3 regions of the Streptomyces sp. NPDC043746 genome follow, and region 2 is predicted to be linked to each of the others. Evidence: riboswitches for the same ligand, from Rfam matches in the RefSeq annotation. Region 2 holds a riboswitch; each other region holds the start of a gene.
What was found. Region 2 has a riboswitch for cobalamin ahead of AC0682_RS05480 (ribonucleoside-diphosphate reductase subunit alpha). Riboswitches for the same ligand answer to the same signal wherever they lie in the genome.
Positions count from the first base shown of each region.

Region 1: another riboswitch for cobalamin. It lies ahead of AC0682_RS29870 (CoA-acylating methylmalonate-semialdehyde dehydrogenase); the one in region 2 lies ahead of AC0682_RS05480 (ribonucleoside-diphosphate reductase subunit alpha).
Region 3: another riboswitch for cobalamin. It lies ahead of AC0682_RS16310 (cobalamin biosynthesis protein); the one in region 2 lies ahead of AC0682_RS05480 (ribonucleoside-diphosphate reductase subunit alpha).

Region 1 covers NZ_JBWKCM010000044.1:27,442-30,706, forward strand. Annotated here, with positions in the region: gene AC0682_RS29870 (CoA-acylating methylmalonate-semialdehyde dehydrogenase) at 1-1,108, opposite strand, end outside; cobalamin riboswitch at 1,336-1,514, opposite strand; gene cobF (precorrin-6A synthase (deacetylating)) at 1,713-2,516, shown strand; gene AC0682_RS29880 (hypothetical protein) at 2,904-3,101, opposite strand; partial or broken gene metE (5-methyltetrahydropteroyltriglutamate--homocysteine S-methyltransferase) at 3,242-3,265, shown strand, end outside.
Region 2 covers NZ_JBWKCM010000003.1:364,487-367,751, reverse strand. Annotated here, with positions in the region: gene AC0682_RS05480 (ribonucleoside-diphosphate reductase subunit alpha) at 1-1,209, opposite strand, end outside; cobalamin riboswitch at 1,344-1,465, opposite strand; gene AC0682_RS05475 (GNAT family N-acetyltransferase) at 1,530-2,039, opposite strand; gene AC0682_RS05470 (hypothetical protein) at 2,039-2,713, opposite strand; gene AC0682_RS05465 (YbdD/YjiX family protein) at 2,885-3,088, opposite strand; gene AC0682_RS05460 (carbon starvation CstA family protein) at 3,085-3,265, opposite strand, start outside.
Region 3 covers NZ_JBWKCM010000013.1:53,917-57,181, forward strand. Annotated here, with positions in the region: gene AC0682_RS16300 (inorganic phosphate transporter) at 1-793, shown strand, start outside; gene AC0682_RS16305 (hypothetical protein) at 806-1,045, shown strand; cobalamin riboswitch at 1,196-1,324, shown strand; gene AC0682_RS16310 (cobalamin biosynthesis protein) at 1,534-2,499, shown strand; gene AC0682_RS16315 (cobyric acid synthase) at 2,558-3,265, shown strand, end outside.

The sequences.
Region 1 (3,265 bases), on a different contig from region 2:
GCGAGGCGCCCGCGAAGAATCCCTCCTCGTGGCCTTCGAGGGTGAAGTCCCGGCCGTCCACGACCAGTTCCGCACCCTCCTCGACACCGAGGCCGACATAGCCGCGCACCCGGTCGACCGCGTCGCGGCCCACCAGCGGCCCGAAGTCGGCGTCCGGGTCGTCCGATCGGCCGATCCGCAGCTCACCGATCCGCTCGGTGAGCCTGGCGACCAGCGCGTCGGCGGTGGCCTCACCGACCGGCACGGCAACCGAGATCGCCATGCACCGCTCGCCCGCCGAGCCGTACCCGGCCCCGATCAGGGCGTCCACCGCCTGGTCCAGATCGGCGTCCGGCATCACGATCATGTGGTTCTTGGCTCCACCGAAGCACTGCGCCCGCTTGCCGTGGGCCGCGGCCGTCGCGTAGATGTGCGCGGCGATCGGTGTCGAGCCGACGAAGCCGAGGGCCTTGACGCGCGGGTCCTCCAGCAGGGTGTCCACGGCCTCCTTGCCGCCGTTGACGACGTTGAGGACCCCCGGCGGAAGCCCGGCCTCCAGGAAGAGTTCGGCCAGCCGCAGCGGCACCGACGGGTCACGCTCCGACGGCTTGAGGATGAAGGCGTTACCGCAGGCCAGAGCCGGTGCGGCCTTCCAGAGCGGGATCATCGCCGGGAAGTTGAACGGGGTGATGCCCGCGACCACACCGAGCGGCCGGCGCAGCGAGTGCACATCGATTCCCGCGCCCGCGTTGTCGGTGAACTCGCCCTTCAGCAGATGCGGGACACCGGCCGCGAACTCCACCACGTCGAGACCGCGCGCGATGTCGCCGTGCGCGTCCGCCACGGTCTTGCCGTGCTCGGACGAGAGCAGCCGGGCCAGGGAGTCCTTCTCCTTCTCCACCAGCCGGAGGAAGCGCAGCAGCACCCGGGCGCGGCGCTGCGGGTTCCACTCGCCCCACTCCCGCTGCGCCTGGGAGGCATCGGCGACGGCCGCCTCGGTCTCGGACCGGTCGGCCAGCGGCACCCGGGCCTGGACCTGACCGGTGTTGGGGTCGTAGACATCGCCGTACGTGCCGGAGGCGCCGGGCGTGTGCTTGCCGCCGATGAAATGGGTGAGTTCGCGGACCATGGAAACCTGCTCTCGTCGGTGAGATCGTCAGGAGAGATCCGGGGATGGCGCACGGCTGCCACCGGCCCACGCACCGGTCGGGTGCACGGGGGCGCGGAAGGACTGCCGCCAGGGGGGACGCGAAGGGCGGGGGCCGTCAGGGGGCGGGGAGAACCGCTCGCCGGGACGGGCCTGCGGGGCCGTGGGTGCGGACCGGTGCCATGCGTGTCTGCTCCATCCTCGTGGAAACACGGAACGACCCCGTGGCCGGTATCCTGACTCCCGGATCGACGCGCGCCCTCCTGCCTTCCCGACGGCTGGTTCGCCGTCAGTGGCGTGTCCTGCGAGGACGGACTCCCCGGTCACAGTGGCGGGACCGCGCCGGAATCGCACCGGCTTCCCTGACACCACGGGCCTTCGAGGCGCCCGGCACCATGCCGGTCGCCCTTCTGCCCACGAACATATAGTTGGACGTCCTAGTAAGTCCACCCCCCGTCGCCCCGACCTGCGCGCGCCCTCGCTCCGGCTCGACGCCCGCCTCGCCCCTGGCGCGTCCGCCCGGCCTGGTGGTCCCTCTCGCCCCCTGCCCGGGCCGGGCAGGCCGGCCCTGGCATGATCGGCCGACATGAGCGACGCACCCCCACGCCACATCCTCGTCATCGGCATGGGCGCCGGTGACCCCGACCACCTCACCCTCGCCGCGATCAAGGCGATGCGCCGGGCACAGGTCTTCTTCGTGCTCGGCAAGGGCCGCGAGAAGGAGTCCCTCATCCGGCTGCGACGGGACATCCTGGCCGAACACCTCACCCATCCCTACCGGGTCGTCGAGGCCGAGGACCCCTGGCGGGACCGCACCCAGGACGACCGGGGGCGCTACACCTCGGCGGTCCACGACTGGCGCCAGCGCCGCGCCGACATCTGCGAACGCCTGATCATCGAGGAGCTGGCACCGGGGGAGTGCGGGGCCTTCCTGGTCTGGGGCGACCCGTCCCTGTACGACAGCACCCTGGCGATCCTGGAGGACATCCGGGACCGGGGAACGGTGGAATTCGGCCATGAGGTGATTCCCGGCATCAGCAGCGTCTCCGCCCTCGCCGCCCGCCACCGCACGTCCCTGAACCAGGTCGGCCGCCCGATCCACATCACCCCCGGCAGGCGGCTCGCGGAGGGGTTCCCGGACGACGACGGCGACATCGTGGTGATGCTCGACGGCCACGAGAGCTTCACCCGTCTGACGGGCCGGGGGCTCTGGATCTACTGGGGCGCCTACCTCGGCACCCCGGACGAACTCCTGGTCTCCGGCCCGCTCGACGAGGTCGCGGAGCGGATCAGCCGTGTGCGCGCCGAGGCCCGCGAGCGGCACGGCTGGATCATGGACACGTACCTGCTGCGCCAGGGCCCGGGGGCGCCGGGCGGCGTGGGAGGCTGAGGCGGCGGGCGGTCCGTGCGGTGCTCGCGCCGGAGGTGGTGCGGGCGCGCGCAGCGGTTGCGCCTCAGGCGGGGCGGGCGCTCACGGCGGTCCGGAGCCTCAGGTGGCGCGGGCGCTCACGGCGGTCCGGAGCCTCCGGTGGTGCGGGCGCTCACGGCGGTCCGGAGCCTGAGGCTGTGCGTGCTGACGCCCCAGGCGGTTGGGACGGCCCTGGTGCTGCTGCCTCCGGGCGGCCCGGACGCCTCGGGAGGCGCGGGCGCCGCCCACACCTGAGGCGGCGTCGGCCGCTGAGGGCCCCGGCCCGTGAGCGGGGGCCCGGACAAGGGAGGGAGGGCCGGGCGAGGCGCGGGCTCAGGTGCCGCACCTCCTCGTCGGGCCCGGCCGGGGTCAGCCCCGGGACTCGTGCGCCCGGATCAGGCCGAGCCCATGGCCGAGGCTCGGGCACTCGGCGCTCAGGTCGTTGCCCCGCACCAGATAGTTGTCCACGCGCCCGTCGGTGGCGCGCTCCACGGCCCGGTACTGCGTGCCGTTCACCGTGATCGTCCAGCCGTCGCCGTCCTGGGCCCAGCCGACTGTCTTCTTCATGCAGCGCTCCCCTTCTCTCCTCGCCGCCGCGGGTCGGCGGCCGTGTATTGGCAAGAAGAACGGCCTGTGGCGCTCTGTGGTTCCGGCTCGCCTACGCCATTCGGTTACATCTGTGTCACCGTGCCCCCACCAGCTGACCGGAAGTCAGCGAACGGGCGAAGAGG
Region 2 (3,265 bases):
GCGCGCCGGCATCGTCTTGCGGGCCAGCCCCCTGGCCTCGGCCGCGCGGTAGGCCGCGTCGAACTCGTCGCCCCACAGGTCGACCAGCTCGGGCACGTCGGCGGGCGAGAACAGCGACCACTCGGTGTCCGCGTCGACGCGGCGCATGAACTCGTCCGGGATCCAGTGCGCCAGGTTGAGGTTGTGCGTACGCCGCTGGTCCTCACCCGTGTTGTCGCGCAGCTCCAGGAACTCCTCGATGTCCGCGTGCCAGGTCTCCAGGTAGACCGCCGCCGCGCCCTTGCGCCGACCGCCCTGGTTCACCGCGGCCACGGAGGCGTCCAGCGTCTTGAGGAACGGCACGATGCCGTTGGAGTGCCCGTTGGTGCCCCGGATCAGCGAACCACGGGCGCGGATACGGGAGTAGGAGAGGCCGATACCGCCGGCGTGCTTCGAGAGGCGTGCCACCTGGTGGTAGCGGTCGTAGATCGAGTCCAGCTCGTCCTTGGGGGAGTCCAGCAGATAGCAGGAGGACATCTGCGGGTGCCGGGTGCCGGAGTTGAAGAGCGTGGGGGAGGAGGGGAGGTAGTCCAGCTTGCTCATCAGCCCGTAGAGCGCGGCGACCTCGTCCAGCGCCCGGACCGACTCGTCCTCGGCCAGCCCCGAGGCCACGCGCAGCATGAAGTGCTGGGGCGTCTCGATGACCTGACGGGTGATCGGGTGCCGCAGCAGGTAGCGGCTGTGCAGCGTACGGAGACCGAAGTAGCCGAAGCGGTCGTCCGCGCCCTCGGCCAGCGTCCGCTCCACCAGCGCGTCCAGCGCCTCGGCGTGCAGCTCCACGAAGGCGGCGGTGCGGTCCGCGATCAGGCCCTCGCGGTGGCCGACGGCGACCGAGGCGGAGAAGGACGTGGCGCCCTGGCCCGCGGCCTCGTCGGCGATCGTCCGGGTCAGCAGCCGGGCGGCGAGCTTGGAGTACGCCGGGTCCTCGGAGATCAGGCCTGCCGCCGCCTCGGTGGCCAGCATGCGCAGCTCGGCCTCGTCGGAGCGGGCGTTGCGCCCGCGGAGCGCGGAGGCGGCGACCCGTCCGGGGTCGGTGTCGGGCAGATCGACGGTGAGGTCGGTCAGGGTCCGCAGCAGGGCGGTCCCGGGTCCGTCGGTCGTGCCTGCTCCGGACGCGGTGGAGGCAGCGGATTCGGTGGCTGAAACCGGATCGGCGGGCGCGATGGTCACTGGGCTTTCCCTCGCTCGGCTGGGGGCCGGCGGCGAGCGGGGAAACCGGGCAGCGCGATGCCTGACGAGGCAGCACTGCTACGGCGTCCACCGGCCCATCCGCGAGGCCCGGACGTCTGGCGTCCGGTTCGGTCGAGCCGGACGCACTGTCGACAGGTCTTCGGACTTGGGGTGTGCAAAGCACACTGATCACACCGTTGCGGGACAGTTCCGGATTCACACCGGATTCCCCTGCGGCGACAGCGAGGTCGAGCATACATGTGGGGGCCGCCAGATGATGCGGCCCCCACATGTTGTGTCGCGTCGATTCGGTGTGCCCTTCAGGAGGCCGCCTCCAGCTCCAGCCTGAAGGTCATGAGGCGCATGCCCGGCACCGGCTGCCAGTCCCGCTCAGGGGTCCGCAGAAAGCCGAGCCGACGGTAGATCCTATGGGCCGGGAGCATGGCCGGCTGCGTCGACAGCACCAGCCCCCGGACGCCTTCGGCGGACCGGGCCCGCTCGACGCACGCCCGTACGAGAGCCTCTCCCACGCCCCGTCCCCGCCCCGCGCGGGCCACGGCCAGCATCCGGAACTCGGCCTCGTCCGGACCGGCGATATCGCGCCAAGGAGTGCCGGGAGCGGCATACGTGACACCCCCGAGCACCACCCCGTCCGCGTCGAGCGCCACGAGCACCTCGGCCTCGGCCGCCCGCTGCTCCACCGCCCGCAGTCTGAGGAGGTAGGGGTCCTGAGGGCCGTCCAGCAGATCATCGCCGAGATAGGCCTCGGCGATGATCTCGCCGAGCACGGTGTACTCGGCGGGCTCCGCCACCCTGACTGTCAGATCCATCAGCCGCTCGCCCCCACCCCGTTGTTCGGGGCGCCGTCGCCCACCGGCGGCAGGTCGCCCCGCTCGACGGGCTGTGGTCCGGAGCCGCCCCCGGGCGGCAGCAGCCGGTCCAGCTCGTGGTCGTCGGCGCGGTGGGCGGCACGCGCCGCCGACCGCAGCGTCGCCCGGTCCACCTGCTCGCGAGCCCCGCTCACCGTGATCACCAGGTCGCCCTGTTCCCGGGCGTACGCGTGGCCCGACTCCGTGGCGCGGTAACGGTGTTCGCCGTCCCGCTCGCACGTCACCAGGGGCTCCTGACCCCCGTCGGGCGCGGAGGCCTCCGTGCAGTCGGCCACGGCGTGCGGGCGGCGTTCCACCGACAGCTGGAGCACCCCGCCGTCCGGCGAGGTGTAGGAGCTGCCGAACCCGTCGTCACCGAGCACCCCGACCGACTGACGCGCCACGGTGTAGCCCGCGGCCTCGGTCACCCAGACATGCTCCGTGACGAGCTGCGCGGCGCCGGCCCGCGCCTCCAGCTCCGCCCGGTCGGGCGCCGGTCCGGCCGATGGACTCCGGTCCGCCGACGACTCCGAGCCGGGGGCCGACGCGGTGCCGCACCCCGTCACCGCCGCCAGGGCCAGTGTCACGGCCAGGAGGAGGGGCCGGAGCCGGGGGGACCGGGAGCGCGATGTCATGGGCACATCCTTTCGTACGGCCGGGGCCCCGCGCACCGGGAAACCGAGGGCGGCCGGGCTCGTCCCAAGGCGCGAAAGGGGGCCGCCGCGCCCCTGGAAGGGGTGCGACGGCCCCGATCGGCCGAGCAGCACCGGCCGGTGGTGGCCGGCAGCCTGATCGACCGGTGGCGGTCAGCAGCAGCGGAAGCCCTCGCGGGGGTCCGCCTCGCGGGCGTCCGTACGGCTGCGCTCGAAGGCCCGGCGGCTCATCACGGGTGTGTCGGGATCGTGGGCCCTGGCGTGCGCCACATAGCGGTCGTACGCGGCTTCGCCGGTCAGCTCCCGGACGTAGAAGCGGATCCGTCCCGCCATCCGCCGTACGTCCGCGACCGTCATGTCCGGCTCCCCGTCCCGGCCGGCTCCTTGCGGAGGCCGCCCTCGGGGCCGACTCCGGCCTCCGCCAGTTCGGCCTTCTCCTCCTTGGTGGCGAAGAGCGAGGCCGGGGCGACGAACTTCGACCGCACGTACGGCGTCTCGTGGAGCCTGACGCTCTCCGGATCGCGGATGGCCCGG
Region 3 (3,265 bases), on a different contig from region 2:
CCGGAACGTCACCGACCCGAACCAGCAGAAGTCGACCGCCAAGGGCTACCGGGCCGGGCAGATCGCCTCCGCCGGTCTCGTGTCGCTCGCCCACGGCACCAACGACGCCCAGAAGACGATGGGCATCATCACCCTGGCGCTGGTCACCAGCGGTGTCCTGGCCCCCGGCTCCAACCCGCCCCTGTGGGTCATCGTCTCGGCCGGCATCGCCATCGCGCTCGGCACCTACCTCGGCGGCTGGCGCATCATCCGCACCATGGGCAAGGGCCTGACCGACCTCCAGCCGCCGCAGGGCTTCGCCGCCCAGACCAGTGCGGCCACGGTCATCCTGGCCTCCTCGCACCTCGGCTTCTCGCTCTCCACCACGCAGTCCTGCTCCGGCGCCGTCATGGGCGCGGGCCTCGGCCGCAAGGGCGGCGTGGTCCGCTGGTCCACCGCCACCCGGATGTTCGTCGCCTGGGGTCTGACCCTCCCGGCCGCCGCCCTGGTCGGCGCGGGCGCCGAGTTCCTCACCAAGCAGGGCCCGTGGGGCGTGGCCGCCACCGCGGTCATCCTCGTCGGCGGCTCCTTCGCCATCTGGGTGGCCTCGCGCCGCGAGCCGGTCGACCACACCAACGTCAACGACACCGAGGACACGACGGCGAACGAGCCGCAGGGCGTCGTCACCACCGCCATCGCCGCGGTCGCGCCGCCGCCCACCGCCGCTGCGGTCCCCGACCTCTCGACCACCATCCCGGCCCCGGCCCCGGCCGCGGCGCCCGACGACACGCCCCGCCCCGCGGCCACGGTGTAAGGACGGATCCGCATGAAAATCGACTGGGCAGCTCTCGCCTCCGTCTTCGGTGTCAGTCTCGTCGTCACCGTCGCACTGGTCGGCGTCTTCACCCTGGGCATCGTCGCCCTCTCCAAGCTGTCGACCCCGGCCGACGGCGACACCCCCGCCCCCTCCGGTGGCACGGCGGCACTGGCTCGCACCGGCGCGTACGCCGCCTTCGCGGCGTGCGCGGCGGCGGTCGCGTACGGGATCTACCTGATCGTCGCCTGACCCGCGCCGACGCGCTCCGTCGGGCCGGACACACCACCGTGTGTCCGGCCCGATGTGCGTCTGCGCACACCGGGCCTCCGCAGGTCAACAGCGAGTTGACGGCCGTTCTCGCAACGTGGTGGACTGCCCGGGCCATTACGGCGACAGGAGAGGAAGCCGGTGCGAATCCGGCGCGGTCCCGCCACTGTCACCGGGGAGCACTCCCCCACATCGGAGTCACGGCCCGCCGCACGCGGGCTGGAAGGCCGGGGGAACTGCGGATCCGGAAGCCAGGAGACTCTCGTCGCCGGACACGTCGAACCAGGGCGCGGACCCTGAGTGAGGACCTGACGCCATGCCTGGCCGCCGAGCGCCGCAGCTGCCGCCGTTGTCGTTGCCGCCTTTCCCGTACGCCGGTACCTCCCGCCCCACGACGGCCTGACCCCGTGCGTGCCGATCGCGCTTCCCTGCGCGCCGATCGCCTTCCCGTACGCCCCGATCGCGCTCCCCTGCGCGCCGGGCGCGTCTTCGCGTACGGTGCCGCCGCCGGGCTGGTCGCCGACACCCTGCTCGGGGACCCGCGCCGGGGGCATCCCGTCGCCGGTTTCGGGCGGGCCGCCGCGCGGGTGGAGTCGCTGCTCTGGCGGGACGACCGGGGCCGGGGCGCGCTGCACGCCCTCGTCTGCGCCGGAGGCGCCGTGGGGGCCGCCGCGTTGGCCGCCCGTGCCGTACGGGGGCGCCCCGCGCTCGCCGTCGCGCTGACCGCCGCCACCACCTGGTCGGTCGTCGGCGGCACGTCGCTGGGCCGGGAGGCCCGCGCCGTCGGGGGCGCACTGGCCGCCGGAGACATGGAGGTGGCCCGGGAGCGCCTGCCGCATCTGTGCGGGCGCGATCCGCACGCGCTGGACGGGCCGGGGATCGCCCGCGCGGTCGTGGAGTCGGTCGCGGAGAACACCTCGGACGCCGTCGTCGGCGCGCTGGTGTGGGGCGCGATCGGCGGGGCCCCCGGCCTCGTCGGCTTCCGGGCCGCGAACACGCTGGACGCGATGGTCGGTCACAAGTCGCCCCGCTACCGGCGCTACGGCTGGGCCTCGGCCCGCCTGGACGACGTGGTGGGGTGGCCCGGCGCCCGGCTGACGGCCGCGCTGGCCGTGGTGGCCGGGGGGCGGCCGACCGAGGCCGTACGCGCCTGGAAGGCGGACGCGCACCGGCACCCGAGCCCGAACGCGGGTCCGGTGGAGGCGGCGTTCGCGGGGGCGCTCGGCGTACGGCTGGGCGGCACGCTCGCGTACGCGGGGCGCGTGGAACACCGGCCGGTGCTGAACGGGGAGTTCGGGCGGGAGGTCCGGGGCAGCGACATCGAGCGGGCCGTGCGGCTGTCGCGGCGGGTGAGTGCGCTGGCCCTGGGGGTGTGTGTGGCGGGCCGGCTGGTGGCGGGGCACCTCGTCGCGGGGCGGAAGCGGGAGCGGGCATGAGCGGTACGGCATCGAGCGGTACGGCATCGAGCGGTGCGGTACGGGAACGGGGGCGGGTATGAGCGGCGGCGGGCTGCTGGTCGCGGGAACGACCTCGGACGCGGGCAAGAGCGTCGTCACGGCGGGCATCTGCCGGTGGCTGGTGCGCCGGGGCGTGAAGGTCGCGCCCTTCAAGGCGCAGAACATGTCCCTCAACTCCTTCGTCACCCGCGAGGGCGCGGAGATCGGGCGCGCCCAGGCCATGCAGGCGCAGGCCTCCCGGGTGGAGCCGACGGCCCTGATGAACCCGGTCCTGCTCAAGCCCGGCGGCGACCGGTCCAGCCAGGTCGTCCTGATGGGCAGGCCGGTCGGTGAGATGAGCGCCCGGGGGTACCACGGGGGCCGGCAGGAGGCACTGCTCGGCACCGTCACGGACTGCCTGGAGCAGCTGCGGTCGGCGTACGACGCGGTCATCTGCGAGGGCGCCGGCTCCCCGGCCGAGATCAACCTCCGGCGCACCGACATCGTGAACATGGGGATCGCGCGGGCCGCGCGCTTTCCCGTGCTGGTGGTCGGGGACATCGACCGGGGCGGGGTCTTCGCCTCGTTCTTCGGGACGACGGCGCTGCTGGGCGCCGAGGACCAGTCACTGGTCGCGGGGTACCTGGTGAACAAGTTCCGGGGTGACGTCTCGCTGCTGGAGCCGGGGCTCGACATGCTGTACGGGCTGACCGGGCGGCGTACCTACGGGGTGCTGCCGTACGCCCACGGGCTCGGCATCGACGAG